DNA from 3 places in the Streptomyces sp. NPDC025273 genome. Region 1 is predicted to be linked to each of the others. Evidence: riboswitches for the same ligand, from Rfam matches in the RefSeq annotation. Region 1 holds a riboswitch; each other region holds the start of a gene.
What was found. A riboswitch is a leader RNA that binds a small molecule or an ion and turns the genes downstream of it on or off. The one in region 1 is predicted to bind cyclic di-AMP.
Positions count from the first base shown of each region.

Region 1 (5,675 bases):
ACACGACGCGGTCACCGACATCGTGGACGTCATCGACGTGACCGCGTCCCACCCCGCCTCGGCGGCACGCCCCGTCGGCCGTTCCGCCCCGCGTGGCGGCGGCCGTGGCCGGCGCCGCACTCCGGCGAAGCGCTCCGCGCTCCTCACCGTCGCTGTCCCCTCCGCCTGTGTCATGAGCGTCGCGGGCATCGCCGCCGCTTCCGTGGGCGGCGTCGGCAGTGCCGAGGAGCAGAAGGACGAGACCACCTCCATGGCGGTCGCCGACACGGTCGAGCCGGACGTCGCCAACAACGAGCTGGACACCCAGCTCGCCAACCTCAGCGCCGACGCCGAGAACTTCGCCGACCGCGCCAGCCGCACCCAGGAGCGCATCGACCTGAAGGTGCGCCAGGCCGCAGAGAAGAAGAAGCGTGAGGACGAGGCCGCACGCCGCGAGGCGGCACGCCCCAAGTTCGCCCTGCCGGTCAGTCAGCACGGTCTCAGCGCCTACTACGGTCAGGCGGGCGTGAACTGGATGTCCGCGCACACGGGCATCGACTTCCCCGTGGGCCTCGGTACCCCCGTGATGGCGGCGACCGACGGTACCGTCCGCACCCAGTTGAACAGCGCCTACGGGAACATGGTGATCGTCACCGCGGCCGACGGCACCGAGACCTGGTACTGCCACCTCAGCGCCGCGAAGATCCGTTCCGGTTCGGTCAAGGCCGGTGACGTCATCGGGTACGCGGGGGACTCGGGCAACTCCACCGGCCCGCACCTGCACTTCGAGGTACGGCCCGGCGGCGGTGCGTCGATCGACCCGTTGGCGTGGCTGCGCAGTCACGGCCTCAATCCGAGCTGAACCCCCCGGGGCCCGGGCGTGAATCCGGGCCCCTGAGCCGTCCCGATCCGGCTCCTAGAGCTTCTCGACGGGCGCGTACCGCAGCAGCAGCTTCTTCGGGCGCTCGTCGCCGAAGTCGACCGTGGCCTTCGCCTGGTCGCCGAACCCCTCGACGGCCGTCACCGTCCCCAGCCCGAACTGGTCGTGCGTGACCCGGTCCCCCACCACCAGGGTGGCCACCGGCTTGTCCGCGGTACGCCGGGTCGCGAAGCCCGAGGGGCCCGACCTGGAGCGCGAGGAGGACAACGACGACGTGATCCCCGACGTCGGTCCCGCCGAGGCCGCCATCGGGCCCTTGCGCTTCCACTCCAGATGCTGGTCCGGGATCTCCTCCAGGAACCGCGACGGCGGGTTGTACGAGGGCTGTCCCCAGGCGCTGCGCATGGAGGCCCGGGTCAGATACAGCCGCTCGCGGGCCCGCGTGATGCCCACGTAGGCGAGCCGGCGTTCCTCCTCCAGCTCCTTCACCTGACCCAGCGCGCGCATGTGCGGGAAGACGCCGTCCTCCATACCGGTCAGGAACACCACCGGGAATTCGAGACCCTTGGCCGTGTGCAGCGTCATCAGCGTGATGACGCCCGAGCCGTCCTCGTCCTCGTCCGGGATCTGGTCGGAGTCGGCGACGAGCGCGACCTTCTCCAGGAATTCGGCGAGCGTGCCCGCCCCTTCCTCCTCCGCCCGCTCCTGCTCGAACTCGAGGGCGACGGCGGCGAGCTCCTGGAGGTTCTCGATGCGGGTCTCGTCCTGTGGGTCCGTGGACGCCTGGAGTTCGGCGAGGTAGCCGGTCCGCTCCATGACCGCCTCCAGCACGACCGCCGGTCCGGCACCGGACTCCACGATCGTGCGGAGCTCCTCCATCAGCGTGTTGAACCGCTTCACGGCGTTGGCCGACCGGGCCGCCATGCCGTACGCCTCGTCGACGCGGCGCAGCGCCTGCGGGAAGGAGATCTTCTCGCGCAGCGACAGGGCGTCGATCATCGCCTCGGCCCGGTCGCCGATGCCCCGCTTGGGCACGTTGAGGATGCGGCGCAGCGGGACGGTGTCCTCGGGGTTGGCGAGCACCCGGAGGTAGGCCAGGACGTCCCTGACCTCCTTGCGCTCGTAGAAGCGCACTCCGCCGACGACCTTGTAGGGCAGCCCGACGCGGATGAAGATCTCCTCGAAGACACGGGACTGCGCGTTCGTACGGTAGAAGACGGCGACGTCGCCCGCCTTCGCGTCCCCGGCGTCCGTCAGCCGGTCGATCTCGTCGGCAACGAACTGCGCCTCGTCGTGCTCGGTGTCGGCGACGTAGCCGGTGATCCGGGTACCGGCGCCCGCGTTCGTCCAGAGGTTCTTGGGGCGGCGGCTCTCGTTGCGCTCGATGACGGCGTTGGCCGCGGACAGGATCGTCTGCGTGGAGCGGTAGTTCTGCTCCAGCATGATCGTCGTGGCGTCCGGGTAGTCCTCCTCGAACTGGAGGATGTTGCGGATGGTCGCACCGCGGAAGGCGTAGATCGACTGGTCCGCGTCGCCGACGACGCACAGCTCGCCCGGGGCGTCGGCCTCGCCCGCCGGGCCCACCAGCTCGCGTACGAGGGTGTACTGCGCGTGGTTGGTGTCCTGGTACTCGTCGACCATGACGTGCCGGAAGCGGCGGCGGTAGTGCTCGGCGACGTCGGGGAACGCCTGGAGCAGGTGGACCGTCGTCATGATGATGTCGTCGAAGTCCAGCGCGTTGGCCTCGCGCAGCCGCGCCTGGTAGAGCGCGTAGGCCTGCGCCAGCGTCTTCTCGAAGCCGTCGGACGCCTGGCCGGCGAAGGTCTCCTCGTCGATCAGCTCGTTCTTCAGGTTCGAGACCTTCGCCGTGAACGACTTCGGCGGGTAGCGCTTCGGGTCGAGGTCCAGATCGCGGCAGACCAGCGCCATCAGCCGCTTGGAGTCGGCGGCGTCGTAGATCGAGAACGACGAGGTGAAGCCGAGGAGCTTCGACTCGCGGCGCAGGATCCGTACGCAGGCGCTGTGGAAGGTCATGACCCACATGGCGTGGGCACGCGGGCCGACGAGCTGCTCGACGCGTTCCTTCATCTCGCCGGCGGCCTTGTTGGTGAAGGTGATCGCCAGGATCTGGCCCGGGTGCACCCCGCGCTCGGCCAGCAGGTGCGCGATCCGGTGGGTCAGCACCCGGGTCTTGCCCGAGCCCGCCCCGGCCACGATGAGCAGCGGGGAACCGGCGTGCACGACGGCGGCGCGCTGCTCGGTGTTCAGCCCGTCGAGCAGCGCGGCGGGGTCGACCACGGGGCGCGGGGCGCCGTCGCGGTAGTACGCGTCACGCGGCGGCGGAGGCGTGTCGAAGACGTCCTCGAAGAGACCCTCCGGCACCGCCTCGGGCGCGTGGTCCTCGGGGGGCGGCGGGGGGCCTTCGTCCGCTTGCTGGAGGCCGGTCAGGAAACTGTCGTCAAAGAGGCTGCTCATCGCCTCACGAGTCTAGGCCGCCGGACCGACAGCCCGGGGCCGCATTCCGCACGAGGGCCCGATCCGTGCGCGTACGGAGACGGGCCGCCCACGGTGCGTAGGAATCCGGGGCCCGTCACCGCCCGGCGGACCGTCGGTCCGGAGAGGTCACGGAAATGTATCGGGCATATCGAACATCAACCTTCACAGGGACACCACGGGTTGGCTAGCGTGCTCCGACGGGTGACCCGTACCCCTCTGAGGCGACCCACGCCGCGCGGGCACCCCCGCCGAATCCGTGCCGACCTCGAGGGAGCCGGAACCGGGGACCCACACGCAGTACCGGGGTGAATCGGTCCGTTCCCCAGGACCGTAGGGCAGCCTTCCGTTCCGCCCGAACCCGACAGCTAACCCGGTAGGCGGTCCACGGAAGGAGATGCCGGTCTTGGCATCGCATCGCAAGCCGCGCACGCGGGTGCGCACCACCACCCCTGCCGTCGGCCTCACGACGGCGGCACTGGCCTCCGTCACCCTGCTCTCGACGCAGAGCGCGACGGCCGCCCCGGCTGCGCCCAGGCCCAGCATCGAGGAAGTGCGGAAGAAGGTCGACGACCTGTACCGCCAGGCGGGCACGGCGACGCAGCAGTACAACAAGGCGAAGACCGCGTCCGCACAGCAGCGCTCCGAGGTCGACGTGCTGCTGGAGGCCGCGGCCGAGCGGGCCGACAAGCTCAACGAGACGCGCCGGGAGCTGGGCCACTACGCGGCCGCCCAGTACCGGGGCGGCGCGATCGCCCCGACGGCGACGTTCTTCCTCGCGGACGACCCGCAGGCGTACTTCGACCAGGACCAGCTGATGGCGCGGATGACCAGCCGGCAGCAGAAGGCGGTCGCCGACTTCCGTACGCAGCAGAACGAGGCGGCGGCGAAGCGGGTCGAGGCGACGAAGAGCCTGGAGACGCTGACCGAGTCGCAGGCGACGCTCCGCACCAGCAAGCAACAGGTGCAGAGCAAGCTCACCGAGGCGCGCTCACTGCTGTCGAAGCTGACCACCGAGGAGAAGGCACGCCTCGCGGAGCTGGAGCGCGAGAAGGCGGCGGAGGCCGAGCGCAAGGCGGAGGAGCTCGCGCGTCAGCAGGCCGCCGCGAAGGCGGAGGCCGACCGGGCCGCCGAGGAGGCGGCCCCGAAGGAGGAGGCGGGCCCCGGCACCGGAACGGGTGACGAGACGGGCTCCGACAGCGGCTACGCGTCCAAGGCCGACAAGGTCCTGGCCTTCGCCCGGGCCCAGATCGGCAAGCCGTACGTCTGGGGGGCGACGGGCCCGGCCTCGTACGACTGCTCAGGCCTCACCCAGGCCGCCTGGAGGGCCGCGGACGTCACCCTGCCCCGGACGACCTGGGACCAGGTGGAGGTCGGCACCCGGGTGGCCACGGCGGATCTGCAGCCGGGGGACCTGGTCTTCTTCTACGACGACATCAGCCACGTCGGCATCTACAAGGGCGACGGCATGATGATCCACGCTCCGAAGCCCGGCACGAACGTCCGTGAGGAGTCGATCTACTCCATGCCGATCTACGGCAGCGTGCGCCCGGCATAGCGCACGGACGCACGGAGGGCGGGCGTACGGGGCCGTACGCCCGCCCCGCGGAGAGACAGGCGGGTACGGGAGCCGGCTCAGGTCCAGAGCGTGGCGATGAAGACGTTGGCGACCGTCAGCCCTCCGACGGCGGCGAACTCGCCCTTGCCGGCCTTCTCCTCGTCCCGCCTCACGTACACGAGCGCCAGGATCACGATCAGGACCATCAGCTTGATGCCGATCTTGACGTTGTTCACCGTCCGGTCGTCGGCCTGGTCGAGCCCGACGAGGGCGACGCCCGTGACCAGCATGGTCAGCGCACCGTGCAGCATGGCGGGCACGAAGCGTGCCGTGCCCGCCCCCATGGCCTTCATCTGGGTCAGGAAGCCGCCCAGCAGGGAGGCGATACCGATGATGTGCAGGGCCACGAAGACATTGATGAGTACGTCCATGGCCGCAGCCTAGCCGCGGGCATATCACCACTCTTCGGCCAGGTAGGACTTCCCTACGAGCTCACTCACACCTGGTGCGAATTGCCGGACTCCGGTCGATCTTTCCGATCACTCCGAGAAAACGAAACGTCACATTGAGGCAATAGCTGTCATTACGCCTCTTACTCGCGCCTCGGGTCTAGCGTCCCTCCCAGGTGACCGATTCCCCACCGCCGCCCCCGTACCCGGCGGTACCCCGGTCGCCCCGCCAGGACATCCGGCGGTGGGCCACTCCCCCTTCGGTGGCTCGCCGGGGACCCTCGGCGGGCCGGCCGGTACCCCCCGGCGGGCAGTC
Region 1 covers NZ_JBEZYP010000010.1:257,662-263,336, forward strand. Annotated here, with positions in the region: gene AB0F38_RS19155 (peptidoglycan DD-metalloendopeptidase family protein) at 1-841, shown strand, start outside; gene pcrA (DNA helicase PcrA) at 896-3,334, opposite strand; cyclic di-AMP (ydaO/yuaA leader) riboswitch at 3,592-3,751, shown strand; gene AB0F38_RS19165 (C40 family peptidase) at 3,750-4,910, shown strand; gene AB0F38_RS19170 (hypothetical protein) at 4,988-5,341, opposite strand.

Region 2 (5,675 bases), on a different contig from region 1:
CACGCGCTTCGCGCCGCCGGCCACTCCGGCGGCGGCGGCCTTCGTCGCCTCGTCCGGCTTCAGCCAGGTGTACTTGAGGATCCCCGCCTTGGAACCGAGCCGCTGCGAACAGTACGAGCAGTCCTCGGGGCAGAGCCCGGACTTCAGGTTCACCAGATAGTTGAGCTTCACGCGCCGCCCGAACCACTGACGGCGCACCTTTCCGGCCGCGGCCACCACGTCGAGCAGGTCGTCGTCGGAGGTCGCCAGCACGGCGAGCGCTTCTTCACGGGTCGGCAGTTCGCGCCGCAGCCCCTTGTCCACCAGCGTGTTCAGCAGGTCCATGGCCCCGATCCTGACGTACGGCACCGCCTTCGGCCAAGGAGGAACCGGACAGCAGAGGTGGCCGAGGGTGTGTGTATTGCCACACCCTGACCTGCTGCGCACCCCGCTAGGGTCTGTGAGCTGCCTACAAAAGGGACCGCCCCCATGTCCTTCGCCCCGTTCGACTGGATCGATGACGAGGCCCGCCGCCGGGCCGCCGCCGGGCTCGTCCGGACCCTGCGCCCCAGGCCCGCCGAATCGGAACTGCTGGACCTCGCGAGCAACGACTATCTCGGCCTCGCACGCCACCCCGAGGTCACCTCGGCCGCAGCCGAGGCCTCCCGCCGGTGGGGAGCGGGTGCCACCGGCTCGAGGCTGGTCACCGGATCCACCGAGCTGCACGCCGAACTCGAACGCGAGCTGGCGGATTTCTGCGGCTTCGAAGCCGCCCTCGTCCTCTCGTCCGGTTACGCCGCCAACCTCGCCGTCCTCACCGCGCTCACCGGACCCGGCTCGCTGATCGTGTCCGACGCGGGAAACCACGCCTCGATCGTCGACGGATGCCGGCTCTCCCGTGCGGCGACCGCCGTCGTCCCGCACGCGGATCCCGCTGCCGTGCGCAAGGAGCTCCGCACCCACGGCGGACGGGCGCTGGCCGTCACCGACTCCGTCTTCTCGGTGGACGGCGACGCCGCCCCACTGACCGCGCTCGCCGAGGCCTGCCGGGACGGGGGAGCGGCCCTCCTCGTCGACGACGCCCACGGACTCGGCGTGCTGGGCGAGGGCGGACGAGGTGCGCTCGCCGCCACCGGACTCGCTGGCGGCGAGGGCGTCGTGGCCACACTCACCCTCTCCAAGTCCCTCGGCAGCCAGGGCGGGGCGGTCCTCGGCCCGGCCCGGGTCGTCGACCATCTGGTCAACACGGCCCGGACCTTCATCTTCGACACCGGTCTCGCACCGGCGGCCGCGGGTGCCGCCCTGGGCGGTCTGCGGCTGCTGCGCCGGGAACCGGAACGGGCGGGCAGGGCCCGGGCCGTCGCCACCGAGCTGTACGACCGGCTCACAGCGGCCGGGCTCACCGCCGTGCGCCCCGACGCGGCTGTCGTGTCCGTGCGCGCGCCGTCGGCCGAGGCGGCGGTGCGCTGGGCCGCGGACTGCCGCTCGGCGGGTCTCGCGGTGGGGTGCTTCCGGCCGCCGTCCGTCCCGGACGGGATCTCCCGGCTGCGGCTGACCGCACGGGCCGACCTGACACGAGAGGAGATCGCGGCCGCGGTGGCCACGATCGTGACGTGGGCGCCCGATCCGGCCTGCTGACCTCGTCAGCCCTCCCGGTGCTCCCGCAGGCTGGACACGAAGGACGTCCAGGCCGTCGCGGTGAAACGCAACGGAGGCAGGTGCACGTCCTTGGAGTCCCGTACGGCGAGCTGGTCGTCGCCCAGCGGCGCGGCTTCCACACAGTTGTTCATCCCGGTGCTGCGGCTGCTGCGCCGCCACCGGAGAGCGGGTTGTGCAAGACGGTCGGACATCGTGCCCCCCTCGGGCAGTCTGAAGGTCCGGTCAACCGCCGCGGCCGACTGCGGCGATGAGATCCAGCGAACGCTCCGGCGACAACGCGTGATCCTGCATCGTGCGGAACGCCGAGCTGTACGCCTCAAGGTCCTCTCTCCGCTCCAGATAGAGACTACTCGTCAAATGGTCAAGAACGACCACATCCAGATCGGAAGCTGTCGGAAAAGAGAAGATGACGAAGGGGCCGGTGAGGCCGATGTAGCTACCCGCCTCGAACGGAAGTAACTGCAGTCGCACATGGGGCAATTGGGCCATCATCACCAGATGGCGCAGCTGATTCCGCATGACCCGGGGACCACCGACGCCCCGCCGTACGGCGGCCTCGTCGAGCACCGCACTCAACTGGAGCGGTCTGGGCGCGTGCAGCACTCCTTGCCGGGCGAGCCGGACCTCCACCAGGGAGTCCAGCTGAGCGGGCGGCAGCCCGTCGAGGGAGGACCGGGTCACCGCCCGTGCGTAGTCGGCGGTCTGCAGCAGTCCCGGCACCACCGACGTCTCGAGGGTCCGAGCGGCGCCGGCCTGGGACTCCAGACTGATGAAGTCGCGGTACTGGGGCGGGATGAGACCGCGATAGGCGTGCCACCACCCGCTGCCGCCCCCGCCCGCCGGGCCCGCGAGCGTCTGCAGCAGCGTACGGAGCTGTACGTCGTCGACTCCGTAGGCGTCCAGTAACCGGGTCACGTCGGCCGGCTTCACCCCGCTCGCACCCGTCTCGATCCGGCTCACCTTCGACTGGTGCCAGCCCAGCAGCCGGGCCGCTTCACGGCTCGTGAGTCCTGAACCGTGGCGCAGGCCGCGCAGTTCCTCGCCGAGCTTCCGACGGCGTACGACAGGGCCGTGCCGCATGCCGGCCTCCTTCCGATGGACGGGGAGCCGGGCCCGTACCGGGTCGGCTCGGAAAGGGGCCAGTGTCGCGCCCGTACGGGGCTTACGGTGCCGATTTCACCGTATCGAGCGACAGATATATGCATATCTTGGTGGATCGCTGTTACGGAGGGCAGCATCGGTGGCAGTCTGACGCGAAGCACAATCCAGGCCGATCGCGGGTCGGTCCGGGCGGGAAGGGACGGCGTCGCCATGGCAGACCATCAGGAAGCATCCTTCACTCTGCCGAGCGATCCCGTCTCGGTATCCGCGGCCCGGAGACATGTGGCCAGGGTGCTTGCCGAATGGGGCCTGCCGGACAGCACCGAAGCCGCCGACGTCATCCGGCTGATCGTCTCGGAACTCGCCACCAACGCCGTCCAGCACACCTTCGGGCAGTCGCCCACCTTCACGGTGGAGCTCCGACTCGACCGGGACGTGGAGCTCTACCTCGGTGTGACGGACAGTCACCCGCGCTGGCCCCAGCGGCTGCCCGCGGCGGTACAGCAGGACAACGGCCGCGGCATGGTGATCATCCGGGCCCTGGCCAAGGAGTGCGGGGGGCGGCTCGGCGTCAGTCCCACCCCGGACGGCGGTAAGACCGTATCGATCGTCCTTCCCTGGTCCGTCCCCGCACAGACCTGACGTCCCGCCCAGACCTCGCGTCCGGTGAGGGCCCGCCTTCCGGCGCGGACCAGATCTCCTGTGCGGACCCGACCACGGCGTGCACACCCGTGGTCATTGCGCACCTGCCGCCCGGCCGAAGCCGCCGCGGAGCAGGGCCCTCGACGTGGTCGCGACAGCGGTATCGCGATCATCCCTGTGCACCACGGAGATCGTCCGCCGGAAGGCCGCGGGTTCCAGCCGGCGTACGGCGAGTGGGGCCGGGGACATCGAAGCGACCATCTCCGGCACCACCGCCACGCCGAGCCCGGCGCTGACCAGCGCGTAGCCGGGGGATTCGCACCAGGACTCGGCTGCCGGCCTCGGTGGTCGTACTGCCGGCGCTCGTCCCGTTCCCGGCCGTGGCCCTGCTGGTGGACCGTCTCGGCCGGTGGCTCCGCCGGCCGCGTACCGCCCGCGCCGTCGAGGGCGGCAGCGGCGCGGCGCTCACCGCGCTGGGGCTCGTACTGGTGACCGGGCCCTTGCTGCACTGATCCTGGTGGGTGCGGCCGTCAGCGGACCCTCCCGTACCAGACGTTCTTCGACCAGATCTTCTCCAGCCGGACCACGGCCCCGGTCTTCGGTGAGTGCCAGATCTTCCCTCCGCCGGCGTAGATGCCCACGTGGTAGACAGTGCGGCCCGCGTGGAAGAAGACCAGGTCGCCGCGTTGTCGCTGCGATCCGGTGATGTGGCGGGTCTTGTTGTACTGCTGCTGGGCCGTGCGGGGGAGTTTCTTGCCCGCCTTCTTGAACGAGTAGAGCGTCAGGCCCGAACAGTCGAACCGGTGGGGGCCTGTGGCGCCGTAGCCGTAGGGCGATCCCTTCTTCGAGGCGGCGATCTTGAGTGCCTTCGTCGAGTGGGCCGCGGCCTCGGCGTCGTTGACGAGGCCGGGGGCGAGCATGGTGGCGCCGAGGGCGACGGTGAGAACCGAGGCCGTTCCGGCCCGGGCGAGCAGAGACGGGACATGAACCTGCGCAGTCATGCGCAACCCTTCGTCAGCCGCCTGTGAAGGATGACCTGTCGGGTTCGGGCTGGCGAAGTTGCCCGGCCGCACACGGCGGCTTCACCCCGAGGGCCGTCCGGATGTCCGGTCGGCCCGATGTGCTCGGGTCCTCCACTCCTGCCGATCCACTTCTGTCGACCAGGCATCCGGACAGCGGCAGGACTCGGCGTCCGCCCGGACCGCCCCGCCGCGGTGGCGGGGGCTTGTCGTCCCAGGGATCTTTACTCACGTACGGCCGGATTTCCGAGCTGAAACGGCGTTATGTGAGAGTCGTCACGACTGATCCATTCAGGTGGACGGGATGGATCCAGGGCTTCGGCGGCGCCTGCCGACCAGCCCCGTACCAGCGGCGGAACGACATATTCCGCTCAGTGTCCGCGCGCGTCCGCAAGTTGAGCTGTCCCTCGTGCGGGGGACCGCCTACGCCGAACGAGCGAGGAAATCTGGGCGTCCCGTCGGGCGTGTCGTGAACGGGCCCGGAAGGGCCGTTGGTCCGGGGGAGTCGGGCGGGGCGCCCGTCAACTCGACCGGGCGGGGGGCATGGTGACCCGTCCCGCGCGCCGCTCCCCGTCCAGCAGCCGCAGCGCCCGCGCCAGCGTGGCCGCGTGGATCTGCGCCTCGCCCCGCTCGTGCATGACGACGAGGGCGTCGCGGAGGGAGGCCGCGCGGGAGGCCAGCGCCTGTGCGGCCCTGAGCGCCCCGTACGTGTCGCTGCCGCGGGCCGGATTGATCCGGCCGACCTGGTCGAGCACTTCCAGGTAGCAGTCGATGAACTGGGCCTCGGCGCGGGTCAGGGCGGGCAGCGGCGGGAGCTGGGGGGAATGCATCGGGATTCACCTCGCGGGGTGCGGCGGCTGGGACGGGGTGCGGTTCTCCATGACGTGGTCCACGAGTCCGTACGCCTGGGCGGCCGGGGCGTCGAGGATGGTGTCCCGCTCGATGGCGGCACTGATGTCCTGCGTACAACGCCCGGTGTGACGGGCCGGCATGGCGGTGAGCGTCTCGCGCACACGCACCAACTCGCGTGCTTCGATCTCGAGATCGGAGGGCTGGCCCCGCACCGGCTCGTCCAGGGCGGGCTGCTGAATGACTACCCGGGCGCCGGGCAGTGCATGTCGGTGTCCGGGTGCGCCGGCCGCGAGGAGCACGGCGGCGCTGGATCCCGCCCAGCCGAGACACAAGGTCTCCACCTCGCAGGTGAGGTACTGCATGGTGTCGTAGATCGCCGTCATGGCGTCGAACGATCCGCCGGGCGAGTTGATGTAGAGGGAG
Region 2 covers NZ_JBEZYP010000014.1:93,401-99,075, reverse strand. Annotated here, with positions in the region: gene bioB (biotin synthase BioB) at 1-324, opposite strand, end outside; gene AB0F38_RS22635 (8-amino-7-oxononanoate synthase) at 469-1,617, shown strand; gene AB0F38_RS22630 (DUF397 domain-containing protein) at 1,623-1,829, opposite strand; gene AB0F38_RS22625 (helix-turn-helix transcriptional regulator) at 1,861-2,718, opposite strand; gene AB0F38_RS22620 (ATP-binding protein) at 2,950-3,381, shown strand; partial or broken gene AB0F38_RS22615 (LysR substrate-binding domain-containing protein) at 3,475-3,702, opposite strand; partial or broken gene AB0F38_RS22610 (LysE family translocator) at 3,705-3,893, shown strand; gene AB0F38_RS22605 (C40 family peptidase) at 3,912-4,382, opposite strand; cyclic di-AMP (ydaO/yuaA leader) riboswitch at 4,386-4,558, opposite strand; gene AB0F38_RS22600 (hypothetical protein) at 4,922-5,230, opposite strand; partial or broken gene AB0F38_RS22595 (ATP-dependent Clp protease proteolytic subunit) at 5,237-5,675, opposite strand, start outside.
Region 2: another riboswitch for cyclic di-AMP. It lies ahead of AB0F38_RS22605 (C40 family peptidase); the one in region 1 lies ahead of AB0F38_RS19165 (C40 family peptidase).

Region 3 (5,675 bases), on a different contig from region 1:
CCAGAGCGATCTCGTGCGTGTTCATCCCGGAGAGGAATGGCTGTACGTCCTCGACGGGCGGTTGCGGGTGGTCCTGGGGGAGACCGTGCACGACCTCGAGGCCGGTGACAGCGCGCACTACGACTCACTCACTCCGCACCGGATCGCCGCGCTCGACCGCGGAGGCGTGCGGCTGCTGTTCGTCCACACGCTGTTGCAGAGTCCCGCCGCCGAACTCTGTCTGGGCGACGAGGTCCACCGCGTGTGAACCCCGCCCGCCCCATCGTCCCGCACCCCCTTCGTCCACCTCGGCCCGAGCGGTCGAAAGAGAGGACTGTCATGTCCGATTCAACAGACTACGACCCGCTCACCCCGCGCAGGGAGAAGGGCGCGGACTCGCAGGAGCGGAAGATGCCCCGCGGTGTGGTCATCCGGCTCTTCGCGTACCTGGTGGCGGGGCACGTCATCGCGGCCTTCCTCTTCATCCTGTTCACCGTGGCGGGCAAGGGCTGACCCGCTCGGCCCCCGGCGACGGCCGGCCGCGCACGGCGAAGGGCTGACCCGCCGCGCCGGTCCTAGGCGTCCTCGACGAGACGCTCGCGCAGCCTCTCGCGGGTCACGGGGGTGAGCCTCAGACCCTCGGAGAGGTAGCGGTCCGTGCTGCCCCAGGTCTCCTCGATCGTCGTGAAAGCGGCGTCGAGGTAGTCGGAGTGCGCGGCGAACAGCGGATTGAGCAGCTCCATCACCTCGTCCGACATCCCCGCCGACGAGGTGTCGCTGCGCCGCACCCTGTAGCGGCGGTGCGCGTGGTCGGACTTCAGGTAGTCGGCCTCGATGGCTTCCCTCTCGACGCCGACGGCCAGCAGTGAGACCGCGATCGAGAGGCCGGCCCTGTCCTTGCCCGCGGCGCAGTGCATCAGCGCGGGCACGCTGTCCTCGGCCAGCGCGTGCAGCACCCGGCTGTGCTCGGCCGTACGGTCCCTGATGATCGACCGGTACGAGGCGATCATGCGGTCCGTCCCCTTGCCGTCGGCGAGGATCGAACGCAACTGCTGGATGTTCCCGTCGCGCACGAGCCGCCAGAACTCGGCGCCGTCGGCCGGGTCGGAGAGCGGAATGCTCACATTCCGGACGCCGGGCAGTTCCACGTCGTGGCCGTCGAGCTTGTGGTCCGCCGCGTTGCGGAAGTCGAAGACCGTGTGCAGGCCGAGGCCGGCGAGGAAGGCGGCGTCGGCCTCGGTGGCGTGCGCCAGGTGTCCACTGCGGTAGAGGCGCCCGTGCCGCACCTTCCGGCCGTCCACGGTCGGGAGCCCGCCCACATCGCGGAAATTGCGGACACCGGTCAGCTCGGTGTCGGTCGACGGAACCTCTGGCAGTTGCGTCACAAGGACTCCTGGAGTGTCTGGCGTCGGCGCCGCTCGCCGACGAGGGCACGCTCGCGACGATACGACATGCATTCATCGGGCAACCGTCTCGGCCTTCGTCCCGTTTTCGGCTCGGCTCAAAAGGGAGGGAAGCGGCGTGATGTCCGGATTGGCGTATTTAGCGGAACATGCCCTGCTTGTGCGGGAGATGGTGGGCGGCAGGTGAGCGGGATCATATCCGTGACGGTGTGTGGCGGAATCGGATGCGGGTATTCCGGACTCTGCGCGGAAAGCCAAGATCCGTAATCCACGGAGTGTGACCGGAATTCCGGTCGGGAAATGCGGAGCGGATTCCGGTTCGCAACCGACGGCTTGTTCCCGGCGTCCTGGCTCGCTTACGGTCACGGTCAATCCGGACGGAACGCCTAATCCTGCCGCCGCCCGGAATCCGCACCGACCAACGTGTGGCAGGAGCGGGGGAACCAGGTAAGCCGCCGACCGGAGTGATCCGGAACGGCTCGGGGTCAAGTCGCGTCCAGCGCGACCGGGCATCTCCAGCCCGAATCCGACAGCTCACCTCGTAGGCGCCGGAGAGGAATTCCCCATGCCCGCAAAGGGTAAGCACCGTCGTACCAGGACCGGCCCGATCTCCCGCGGTGTCCTCGCCGTCGGGACCGGCGGCGCCGTTCTCGCTCTTCCGCTGATCGGCGCCACCGGCGCGCACGCGGCGGACCAGGCCGCGCCTGCCGCCAAGTCCGCCGCCGCTGCGGCGCACAGCACGCCCGCCGCCTCGGTGGCGAAGAAGCAGAGCGCCCCGAAGACGTACTCCGTGGTCCCGGGCGACTACCTGTCGAAGATCGCGGCAGACCAGAAGCTCAAGGGCGGCTGGGAGAAGCTGTACAAGGACAACCGCGAGGTCGTCGGCGACAACCCGAGCCTGATCTTCCCGGGCATGAAGCTGACCCTCGGCGCCAAGGCGTCCGGTCCGGCCACGCAGTCCGCGCCGAAGGCCGCCCCCTCCAAGGCCGCGCCCTCGAAGGCCGAGCCGGCTCCCGAGCCGACCGCCCCGGCCGAGAGGAAGACGACGACGGTCGCCAACGCCGCCGACTCCACCGCTGCTTCCGAGGGCAACAGCTCCGGCTGGGCCTCCCCGGTCGCCGGTGCCAACGTCACCACCCCGTACCGCGCCTCCGGTGCCAGCTGGTCCAGCGGCTACCACACGGGATCCGACTTCCAGGCCGCCTCCGGCACCAGCATCCGGTCCATCGGCCCGGGCACCGTGGTCTCGGCCGGCTGGAGCGGTTCGTACGGAAACGAGGTCGTCATCCAGCACAGCGACGGCATGTACTCCCAGTACGCCCACCTGTCGTCGCTCGGCGTCTCCGCCGGCCAGACCGTCACCGGCGGCCAGCAGATCGGCCTCTCCGGCTCCACCGGCAACTCCACCGGCCCGCACCTCCACTTCGAGGTCCGCACCGGCCCGAGCTACGGCTCCGACGTCGACCCGATCGCCTACCTGCGCTCGCACGGGGTCTCCATCTGAGCGTCTCCGGGCAGGCGTCCGGCATGAGTGTCCTCATGTGACGCGGAGAAAAGGGGCGGTGCGCGGCGGCGCGCCGCCCCTCTTCTGTTCCGGCTTTACCAAAACCTGACCGGGTGGTCTTTCTCACCACCCGTCAACCCTGTATTACGGTCGCGTAGGTCACATTCGAAGGTGCAGGATATGCGCTTGTGGCAGACGATTCGAGAAACACACGACGAGGCATCATCGGGTCGTACGCAGCGATTGGCGACAGCTTCACCGAAGGTGTCGGGGACCCCGGCCCCGACGGGAGACCCCTCGGCTGGGCCGACCGGTTCGCGGTCATCCTCGCGGACCAGCTCACGGTCCCCGCGGCGGCGGCCGGCCCGCACGGGAACTTCCGGTACGCCAATCTCGCCGTACGCGGACGCCTCCTCGACCAGATAGTCGAGGAACAGGTCCCCCGCGCCAAGGAGCTGGCACCGGATCTGGTGAGCTTCTGCGCGGGCGGCAACGACATCATCCGGCCCGGCTCCGACCCGGACGACGTCGCGGAGCGCTTCGAGCGCGCGGTCGCCGAACTGACGCGGGTGGTCGGCACCGTCATGGTCACCACCGGCTTCGACACCCGTCACGTTCCGGTGCTCCGGCACCTGCGCGGCAAGATCGCCACGTACACCGCCCATGTCCGGTCCATCGCCGACCGCTACGACTGCCCGGTCCTGGACCTGTGGTCGCTGCGGTCCGTGCAGGACAGGCGCGCCTGGGACGACGACCGGCTGCATCTCTCGCCCGAGGGGCACACCCGGGTCGCGCTGCGCGCCGCCCAGGTCCTGGGACTCGACGTACCGGCCGACCCCGACCAGGTGTGGCCGCCGCAGGCGCAGCGAGGGACGTTCGAGGTGCGGCGCGACGACATCCACTGGGCGCGTGAGTACCTCGTGCCGTGGATCGGACGGCGGCTGCGCGGCGAGTCCTCCGGCGACCATGTCGAGGCCAAGCGCCCCGACCTGCTGCCGCTGTGAGTCCCCTGACGGACAGTGCGGTACCGGACCCGGTGGCCTGCGCGCCGTCCGGTCCGGCGCCCGGCGCGCAGTGGGTGCTGCGCGCCGCGCGGGCCGAGGACGTCGAGGCGGTCGCGGAGCTGCGGGCCCTCGTCATGCGCGCGGACCTGGAGCGGCTCGGGCGCTACGACGAGCACCGGGTGCGGCAGCGGCTGCGGGATGCGTTCACCACGCGCTACACCTCCCTCGTCATGGCCGGCGGTGAGTTCGCGGGATGTGTCACGGTCCGGCCCGCCGCCGACGGGAAGCTGCTGGAGCACTTCTACCTGACACCGCACCACCAGGGCCGGGGTCTCGGATCCGCCGTGCTGCGCGCGGTGCTGGAGGACGCCGACCGGGAGGGTGTGGCCGTACGGCTGAACGTCCTGCGCGGCAGCGCCGCCCGCAGGCTCTACGAGCGACACGGATTCGTCCAGGAGGCCCAGGACCCGGTCGACGTCTTCATGGTGCGTCCGCCGGGCCCGGGCGCCGCTCCGCGAGCCTGACCGGCGACAGCGCGACGGTCTGCCGACGGGCGGGTATCCGCTCCAGCACACCGCCCGCGAACACGTCGTACAGCGGCAGCGTCTCCAGGTGCACGTAACCGATGTGACAGTCGCACACCTCGACCGGGCAGCCGCGGGGGCCGAGGGAGCGCCGGTAGCTGCCGTCATAGAGGTTGCCCAGCTCGGCCCGGACGAAGTGGCAGCGCCGCACCGTCCCCTCACCGTCCACCGAGATGACCGACTCGCCCGTCCGGCAGGGCAGCCCCGCCGAACTGTGGGGGTGCCTGCTGTACGGGAACAGCGGGTCCAGCTCCGTCCACCGGTCCGCCTCCTCGTCCGTATAGGCGTGCCCCTCGGCGGCGTTGACCCAGAGGTACACCTCGTCGGGCAGCGCGGCACGCAACTGCCGGGCCTCCGGCAGGTGTTCGTCCAGCCCCACCACCCCGACGCTGAACCGCACCCCGAGGTCCGTCAGCTCCCGGCACCTGCCGAGGAACCGCTCGTACGGTGTCTGCCCCGGGTGGTACGTGCACCACAGGGCGACCTTGTCGCGCTCGGCGCCGGTCAGCCAGCCGGTACGGGCGCTGAGGTTGGTCTGGACGGCGACCCGGCCGACGTGCGGCAGCCGCGACAGCTCCACGACCGCCCGCCGGTACCAGGAGCGGACCAGCCCCTCGCCCCACGGGGTGAACAGCACCGACAGCCGGTCGCCGCTCTGCGCGCCGGCCCAGGCCGTGAACCGCTCCAGGGCGGCCCGGTCCTCGCGCAGCTGCTCGCCGCTGTCCCGCCGCTTGGCGAAGGGGCAGTAGGGGCAGTCGTAGTCGCACGAGGACAGCGGGCCCCGGTACAGGATCGTCAGGTCCATGCTCATCGGCCCCTGTTCGTCGCGTGCGCGGTCCGGACGGCCGAGCGCATCGGGCGGCTCACTTCAGCTCGTACGCGGCCATCGCGGCCCGTACGGCGGGGGAGAAGAGCTCCGGGCCCAGCGCGTCGGAGTGGGCCAGGCCCTCGGGCGAGAGCCGCAGCAGACCGGGGGCCGCGGACGGGGCCAGCCAGCCGCGCCCGGCGATGAGGTCCAGCTCCGCGGCGAAGTCGGCCCGGGGATCCGACCCGAACCGCTCGCGGTACTCCTCGGACCGCAGGCCCCGTGCCTGGAGCAGCGACTGCAGCAGATGGCGCCTGCGCGCCTCGTCGCCGTCGACGTACCGGCCGACCTCGGCGCGCGAGAAGTCCCCGGTCGCCGTGAACCCGTCGATGATGC
Region 3 covers NZ_JBEZYP010000012.1:13,992-19,666, reverse strand. Annotated here, with positions in the region: gene AB0F38_RS20315 (XRE family transcriptional regulator) at 1-247, shown strand, start outside; gene AB0F38_RS20310 (DUF6126 family protein) at 319-492, shown strand; gene AB0F38_RS20305 (tyrosine-protein phosphatase) at 555-1,364, opposite strand; cyclic di-AMP (ydaO/yuaA leader) riboswitch at 1,772-1,943, shown strand; gene AB0F38_RS20300 (LysM peptidoglycan-binding domain-containing M23 family metallopeptidase) at 1,948-2,886, shown strand; gene AB0F38_RS20295 (SGNH/GDSL hydrolase family protein) at 3,075-3,890, shown strand; gene AB0F38_RS20290 (GNAT family N-acetyltransferase) at 3,965-4,414, shown strand; gene AB0F38_RS20285 (STM4011 family radical SAM protein) at 4,371-5,279, opposite strand; gene AB0F38_RS20280 (STM4012 family radical SAM protein) at 5,338-5,675, opposite strand, start outside.
Region 3: another riboswitch for cyclic di-AMP. It lies ahead of AB0F38_RS20300 (LysM peptidoglycan-binding domain-containing M23 family metallopeptidase); the one in region 1 lies ahead of AB0F38_RS19165 (C40 family peptidase).